DNA from 2 places in the Marinobacter halotolerans genome. Region 2 is predicted to be linked to the other one. Evidence: predicted binding sites of a transcription regulator. Region 2 holds the regulator's gene; the other holds the start of a gene.
The links. The regulator sigma-54, encoded in region 2, starts transcription at its own class of promoters, with help from an activator protein. The targets are predictions, from matches to a motif close to ANTGGCATNNANNTTGCTNT.
Positions count from the first base shown of each region.

Region 1 (4,201 bases), 1.9 Mb from region 2:
GAGGAGCAGACCGGTTTCCAGAAACTGGAAATCTGGGAGACCGAGACCTTTGGCAACCTGATGGTTCTGGATGGCTGCGTGATGCTCACCAGCCGCGATAATTTTCTTTACCACGAAATGATGACTCACCCTGCACTGTTTACCCACCGCGACCCCAGGAAAGTCGCCATCGTTGGTGGCGGTGACTGCGGCACTTTGAAAGAAGTCCTCAAGCATCCGGGGGTGGAGGAAGCCTGGCAGGTAGAGATCGACGAGCGGGTGACACGGGTGTCCGAGGAATACTTCCCCGAATTGTGCGAATCCAACACCGACCCTCGGGCCAACTTCTTCTTTGGCGACGGTATCCAGTGGATACGGGACATTGCGCCGGACAGTCTCGATATCATTATCATCGACAGTACTGACCCGGTTGGCCCCGCCGAAGGCCTGTTCGCCCTGGATTTCTATCGTGACTGCATGCTGGCCCTGCGGGACGGCGGCATTATCGTGCAACAGAGCGAATCGCCCCTGCTACACACCAACACCATCATCAAGAACATCCATGATGATATGAAAAAGGCCGGATTCGACCATGTTCGTACGCTGCCGTTCCCTCAGCCGGTCTATCCAACAGGCTGGTGGAGCTGCACCATGGCTGGCAAGGAAAAGCCGGTGGTGTACTTCCGGGAGGAAGATGCGGACCAGCGCCCGTTTGTGACCCGTTATTACAATGCCGATATCCACCGGGGTGCACTGGCGATGCCGCAGTTTATGGTGGATGTGCTGGAAGACGAGGTTATGTCCAGCGAGCGTTGAAGAAGAAAAAAAAGGGGCGCCATCTGGCGCCCCTTTTTGTTTGAGTAGTCAGCCGGTATTACTTGGCGCTGACAAACTCCGGGTAGGCTTCCATGCCGCACTCGGCAACGTCCACACCCTCGTACTCGATTTCTTCGCTGACGCGCAGGCCCATGACGGCCTTGATGATGCCCCAGACGATCAGGCTGGTGACGAAAACCCAGACGAAGATGGTCAGCATGCCGACCAGCTGTCCCATGAAGGTTGCGTCAGCGTCGGACAGCAGTACTGCGAAGATACCCCAGATACCGACCACACCGTGGACAGAGATCGCGCCGACTGGATCGTCAATGCGGATCTTATCCAGGAACACGATGGAGAACACAACGATTACACCACCGATGGCACCGATGATGGTGGCCAGCAGAGGTGAAGGGTCGGCAGGTTCAGCAGTGATGGCTACCAGACCAGCCAAAGCGCCGTTCAGGGCCATGGTCAGGTCAGCCTTGCCGAACATGATGCGGGCAACCAGCAGAGCTGCAATCAGGCCACCGGAAGCGGCTGCGTTGGTGTTCAGGAATACGTTGGCCACTTCGTTGGCTACACCGATGCCACCCAGTTTCAGGGTAGAACCGCCGTTGAAGCCGAACCAGCCCATCCACAGAATGAACATACCGAGGGTCGCCAGGGGCAGGTTTGCACCCGGGAAGGCCTTGATCTGGCCATTCGCGCCATATTTGCCTTTACGCGAACCCAGCAGGAGTACACCAGCCAGGGCAGCGGCAGCGCCGGCCATGTGAACGATACCGGAACCGGCATAGTCGCTGTAGCTCAGTTCATAGATTCCGAAAACCGCGTCGCCGTTCCAGGTCCATGCGCCTTGCATCGGATAGATGAAGCCGGTCATGACCACTGCGAAGATCAGGAAAGCCCAGAGCTTCATGCGCTCTGCAACAGCACCGGAGACGATGGACATGGCAGTTGCCACGAACACGACCTGGAAGAAGAAGTCAGAGGCGCCGCTGTACTCGCCCATGTCACCGAAGCCAGCTTCGGCCGAGGCGGCCAGAATGCCTGCAACAGCTGCTTCGTCCATGCCGGCAACGGTAGTGATGCCACTCAGGAAGATGCCGCCGCCGTACATGATGTCGTAGCCGCAGATGAGGTACATGGTACAAGCGATTGCGAACAGGGCGACGTTCTTGGTCAGGATTTCAGTGGTGTTTTTCGCACGGACAAGTCCGGCTTCCAGCATGGCGAAACCCGCGGCCATCCACATGACCAGAGCACCGCAAATCAGGAAGTAGAACGTATCCATTGCGTACTGCAATTCAAAAATATAATTGAGATTACTTTCCATTGGTAAGCCCTCCGCACGAGGCTAATCTTTTGGCGTTAAAATTTTTGCGTTGGCTGGTTCTGACCGTGCTACCGGATCAGACGGCCTCTTCGCCCGTCTCGCCAGTCCGGATCCGGATGGCCTGTTCCAGTTCGGTCACGAAAATTTTGCCGTCGCCGATCTTGCCGGTGTTGGCGGCTTTGGTGATGGACTCGATGACCTGGTCCAGAAGATTTTCGCCAATGGCGACTTCAACCTTCACTTTCGGCAGGAAGTCCACCACGTATTCTGCGCCCCGGTAGAGCTCTGTGTGGCCTTTCTGGCGACCGAAGCCTTTGACTTCAGTGACCGTTACGCCTTGTACGCCAATCTCGGATAGTGCCTCACGGACATCATCCAACTTGAAAGGCTTGATGATCGCTGTCACAAGTTTCATGGGTTTCTCCTTGGTAAAGCCGTCTCAAAAGTCAGGATTCTTCGGGTCCCTTGTATTGAGTTCGGGATGCTGCCACCTCGCACACCAATTGTGCGGATTGCGTACAAGGCTTTTAGCATCGTGTGTGCCAACGCAAAAAAAATCTTAAATATCAGTTATATAGCAATACACTGATCCAAAATGGACCGTTCTGGTGCACCAAAACAGCGCCACAGGGGGGCGAATGAACCAAAATAATGCACAGGCTCTGTACGCGCCTCGTCTCCCCTGAATCGCCATTATAGGGTGTACCGCCCCCAGTATGGCAGGGGTCACGGTGTGATACACTTCCAGGTCATTATTCCGAGTTATTAACGAGGTGTCTTGTGAAAGGTCCCCAGGATTTTTTTAACCAGTTGCAGGGGCAGTTTGGCCAGTTTGTTCCGGATATGGCGCGTGCGGCGCGCGAGGACTTCGAGGCGCAGGCCAGGGCCACGGTGATGACCGTGCTGTCCAGACTGGAACTGGTCACCCGGGAAGAGTTTGATGCCCAGCAGGCCGTCCTGATGAAGACCCGTGAAAAAGTGGAAGCGCTGGAGAAGCGGGTAGAAGTCCTTGAAAAAGCATCATCTGCTGACGACAGCGCGTCGCCAGCGAGTTAAGCAGAGTGCCGACTGCAGGGTGTCAGTGGCTTTTGCCGGTCAGCCCCATGCAGTTGGCATAGAATGTGGTGGTTGCCGGCCAGTCCGAAAAGATACCGATAACGCCGACATCTTTTGCAAGCACGTCAATGACCTCAAGCATATCCCCATCATTGTCGATGGCGTCTGATACTGTCTGGTAATACCAGCCTCCGCCCTCGGCCAGGGGGCCGCTGCGCTCCACAGTCCAGGCAATCATGTCGAGGCCGGCTTTGCGGGCATTCTGCGCGTAGTCTGAGGGGACAATGTCACCGTTCTGGCCGGGCGCCAGCATCTTCCAGAGTGCCGGGGCAATAATATTCACGCCACGGCTTTTCAGTTCTTCCATGTGGGCCAGTGAACTGTTGGCGGGCGTGGGGGCCGCCTCATCCAGGAACACCGCCTGCTCGCCAAAGCGAGGCGTCTGATTCACCCAGAACAGAACATCCTCAAGATTGAAAGACTGAGGCCAGACATGCCCGGGTTTCACGCCGGCATCCACATAATCCTGGATCATCTGGCGGGCGTAGTCCTGCTGGCTGTATTCGCCCTCGAAGGGCATCTTCACCACAGGCGATTTCAGCTCCGGGGTGAATTTCACGCCCAGTTCCTGGAATAGCTCAATGCTTTCCCTATGGGTCATCAACGTGCCACGGCTGGCGTACAGGTCCGTGCGCCAGTCCGCTGTTCCGCCCAGGTATTCCTGTGGCGTTGTCGCCATGGGATCAAATGCATCCATCTTGCCCTCGAGGCTTCTGAATTCCGCCAGGGTGATGTCGCTGGTTCGGCATTCTGCCTTTGCTGGCGTGCCGGTGGCCGGGTCGGCGGGAACGAAGGGCTGGGTGCACTTGGCGTTCAGTTGCGGCACCGTCACGATATTGGTGGTGGTGTGAAGGTCATTCTGGGCGTGGCGGCAGACCAGTTCCCGGTCTTTGGTGAAGGCAACATCACACTCGACAATGCCAGCGCCCATGCGTGCGGCGGCGATATAGG
Region 1 covers NZ_VMHP01000001.1:2,131,519-2,135,719, forward strand. Annotated here, with positions in the region: gene speE (polyamine aminopropyltransferase) at 1-795, shown strand, start outside; gene FPL19_RS09805 (ammonium transporter) at 854-2,134, opposite strand; gene glnK (P-II family nitrogen regulator) at 2,211-2,549, opposite strand; gene FPL19_RS09815 (accessory factor UbiK family protein) at 2,915-3,190, shown strand; gene FPL19_RS09820 (glycerophosphodiester phosphodiesterase family protein) at 3,213-4,201, opposite strand, start outside.
Region 1: a site for sigma-54 is predicted at 2,662-2,681, ahead of glnK (P-II family nitrogen regulator). Genes of this name have one in related genera too.

Region 2 (4,201 bases):
CCGGTTGCTGTCGGCGAAGGCCGGTAGCCAGTTCTCCAGATAGCCGGTCAGATCTTCGACCATTTTTCCGCTGAGCGGGTCTTTTTCGAGAAAATCGATGACCGGCTGATCCGTGCCCACGAAGCGCCGCAGGGCGGTATCCCAATAGGGGTTTGGCAGGCATCGGACATCGAACACAAAATCCGAATCCAGAGGCACCCCGTGCTTGAAGCCGAAAGACTGGAACAGCAGTGCCAGTTCCTGTTGCCGCCGACCGGCAACCCGCTGTTTGACCATGTCGCGGAGCTCGTACATCGACATGCCGGTGGTTTCGATATAAAGGTCAGCCAGCCGGGACAGGGGCTCCAGGAGCTGCTTTTCGTTACCAATGGCTTCCCGAAGGGAGGTTCTGTCATCGCTCAAAGGGTGTTTGCGGCGTGTGGCGTGAAAACGCTGGAGGAGGGATTGTTCGTCCGCATCCAGGTAGATGATCTCGACTGTCACACCGGTCTGCTGCAGGCTGTGGTAGAGGCTTTCAAAGTTGCTGAGTTCGCCGGAGAGGTTACGGGCATCGATGCTGACCGCCATTTTGGCCAGCCTGCCGCCGGATGACTGCCCGGTCGCCTCCTGGATCAGAGGAACCAGCAGGCCGATGGGCAGATTGTCGATACAGTAAAAGCCCAGATCCTCGAGTACATGCAGTACTGTACTTTTACCGGAACCAGAGCGGCCGCTGACAATGATCAGTTTCATGCCGGGTCACCTCAAAGACGAAAGATTTCAGGGGCTGTCGGCGAGCATCTGCCGGTAGAGCGTTTCTCCATCCGTACACTGACGCAGATGGTCACAGAAGGCGCGATCATTGAACTTCTCGGCAATCTGGCTCAGCAGCTCGAGGTGTTCACTGGTTGCCTCTTTCGGTACGACGAGGGCAAACACAAGATCCACCGGTTGGTTGTCGATGGCATCGAAGCTGACACCTTCCTCCAGTGTCATCAGCAGGCCAACGACGTGGTCCAGCCCGTCCAGACGGCAGTGGGGGATGGCGATACCCTGGCCAATGCCGGTGCTGCCCAGTCGCTCTCTGGAGACCAGATTATTGAATATCTGGGCGTCGCTGAGGGTTTCATCGCGGTGCTGAATCTGTTCCGCGATGGTTTCCATTACCCGCTTCTTACTGGAGGCCGGCACCCTGCAGAGTGTCAGTTCCGGGGCGAGAATGTTCTCGATGGTCAGGGTTGTGTCGGTCATGAATCGACGTCAGTTCCGTAAAAAAAGGCTGCGGCACCTTTCAACTCAAAGCCGGTGGCGAGTAGGCCAATGGCTTGTAAGTCAGCGCCGCAGCTCGATTAGTGACATGCAGGTTTCGGTCTGCCTAGCGGGCGCCGTTGCCGTGCATCCGGTCTACATTCTTTTCTTTGTGCTTGAGTATCTGTCTGTCCAGCTTGTCTACCAGGGCGTCAATCGCCGCGTACATATCCTCGTTCTCAGCCTTTGCGTGAATCTCACCGCCAATCACATGGAGGGTCGCCTCCGCCATTTGCCGCACTTTCTCAACCTCAAGGGTCACCTGACAGTTGCTGATATGGTCAAAGTGACGCTCTAGCTTTTCAAATTTTCCGGAAACGTAATCTTTCAGTGCGGGAGTCAGTTCTACGTGATGGCCTGAAATATTGAGTTGCATTGGCGTCTCCTGTTGTCTGCGAACGGGTGAGTCCTACACCAGTCGCTTTCTTTCGTTGGATGGAGGAATGTGCATTGCCTCGCGGTACTTGGCCACTGTCCGTCGGGCCACTTTTATACCCTGGTCCCCTAGCATGGCTGCAATTTTGCTGTCGCTCAATGGCTTTTTCGGCGTTTCCGCTGAAATCAGTTTCCTGATCATTGCCCGTATGGCGGTCGAGGAACATTCGCCGCCCTCGTCAGTACTGACATGGCTTGAGAAAAAGTACTTGAGCTCAAAAATGCCCCTGGGGGTATGCATGTATTTCTGCGTGGTTACCCGGGATATGGTGGATTCATGCATTTCCACCGCCTGGGCAATGTCCGACAGAATCAGCGGTTTCATCGCCTCTTCGCCATGATCAAGAAAGCCCTGCTGGTGCTCGACAATACGCGTTGCCACCTTTAGCAGGGTTTCGTTACGGCTTTGCAGGCTTTTGATGAACCATTTTGCCTCCTGCAGCTGATCCCGCAGGTAGGTGTTGTCGGCGCTGCTGTCTGCACGCTTGATAAGTGAAGCATAGCTGGCATTCACACGAATGCGCGGGGCAATTTCAGGATTGAGTTCCACGCGCCAGCGCTCGTTGTGCTTCCTGACAATGACGTCCGGGATGACGTAATCCGGTTCGCCCTGATCAATGGTGTCTCCCGGGCGCGGATTCAGCGCCGTGATCAGCGCCAGAACTTCCCGAAGCTGATCTTCTTTCAGGCGACTGCGCCGCAGAAGCTGCGCGTAATCCCGGTTGCCAAGCAGGTTGATGTAGTGGGTGATGACCAGTCTGGCCTGGGCCAACCAGGGTGTATCGGGCGGGAGCTGATTCAGCTGGATCAGTAGACATTCCTGGAGATCCCGGGCGAAAACACCGGGCGGATCGAAATGTTGCAGACGGTGAAGCACGGCTTCGACTTCGTCCAGCTCCAGCGGGTCTTCGTCCGATTCCTCGACCATGCCGGAGTGGATTTCTTCCAGTGGCGAGGTGAGGTAGCCGTTGTTGTTCACTGCATCAAGTAGCGCGTGGGCGATGGCCTGATCCCGCTCACTCAGTGGTGTGAGATTTAGCTGCCATTCCAGGTGATCCCGCAGGGTTTCGGTCGGGGAGTTGCGGGTCTCGAAGTCGTGGTCGTTTTCGTCGTCGTTTCGGGCGGCCGGGGCAGGAGCTGACTGATAGATATCGTCCCAGGCGGTGTCGACGGGCAGGTCATCCGGGATTGTGTCGGGACTGTCGGTTTCCGATGCCCAGTCCGGGCCGTTTTCCGATTCGTCCCAATCACTGGAGGCCTCGGTTTCCGCGGCGCTGGCTGTGTGCTCTTCGTTATTCGCCGCGTCCTGTTCATCGCGCTCGGACTCCGCGGTATCACCGACCTGATCCTCTTCCTCGGACGTTTCCAGCATGGGGTTGGATTCCAGTGCCTGCTGGATTTCCTGCTGAAGGTCTAGCGTCGAAAGCTGCAAGAGGCGGATGGCCTGTTGCAACTGGGGCGTCATGGTCAGGCTCTGGCCCATCTTTAATTGTAATGAGGCTTTCATAACCATGATTCAGGGTCCGTCACTCGGTCTCTCAGGTGCAAGGCGTTGACAAAAACTCTATGTATGTTGGCAACTTGCCATACCAAGCAAGTTCTTTGCCGAGTGTACTTGCTTGCGGATGGCAAAACAATTGGCTGCTGTGCCTGTTGTCACGGGGATTCATACTAAAGCCTGAACTCGTTACCAAGGTAAACTTCCTTGACCTGCTGGTTGGCGAGGATCTGCTCAGCGTTGCCGGAGGCAATAATATGTCCGCCGCTGACAATGTAGGCGTTCTCGCAGATGTCGAGGGTTTCGCGCACGTTGTGATCGGTGATCAGAACGCCTATGCCCTTGTCCCTCAGGTGGCGGACAATCTGCTTGATGTCGCTGACGGAAATAGGGTCTACGCCGGCAAAGGGTTCGTCCAGCAGTATGAAGGCCGGCTCCATGGCCAGGGCCCTGGCGATTTCCACCCGCCGGCGCTCACCGCCTGACAGCGCCATGCCAACGCTGTCGCGAATGTGGTTGATGTGAAACTCTTCCAGCAGTTCTTCGGCCTTGGCTTCCCGCTCACTGCGTTTCAGCTCTGATCGGGTCTCCAGAATAGCCATGATGTTGTCGCGAACGGTCAGTTTGCGAAATACCGAGGCTTCCTGGGGCAGATAGCCGATGCCCTGGCGCGCGCGGCCATGCATGGGCAGGGGAGTGATGTCCTTGCTGTCGATGGTCACGCGGCCGTTGTCGGCGGGTACAAGCCCGACAATCATATAAAAACAGGTGGTTTTGCCGGCGCCGTTGGGGCCAAGGAGGCCGACTATCTCGCCACTTCTGATTTCCAACGAGACGTCGATGACCACTTTTTTCTGCTTGTAGCTTTTCGCCAGATTACTGGCTCTCAGAACTGCCATCCGGTCCCTTCTTGTCAGTGCTGCGTGGCTGAATAACCATTTCCACCCGGCCGTCGCCACCACCGGACTCGTCGGAGCCCTC
Region 2 covers NZ_VMHP01000001.1:264,748-268,948, reverse strand. Annotated here, with positions in the region: gene rapZ (RNase adapter RapZ) at 1-732, opposite strand, end outside; gene ptsN (PTS IIA-like nitrogen regulatory protein PtsN) at 760-1,230, opposite strand; gene hpf (ribosome hibernation promoting factor) at 1,355-1,663, opposite strand; gene FPL19_RS01160 (RNA polymerase factor sigma-54) at 1,697-3,235, opposite strand; gene lptB (LPS export ABC transporter ATP-binding protein) at 3,394-4,119, opposite strand; gene lptA (lipopolysaccharide transport periplasmic protein LptA) at 4,097-4,201, opposite strand, start outside.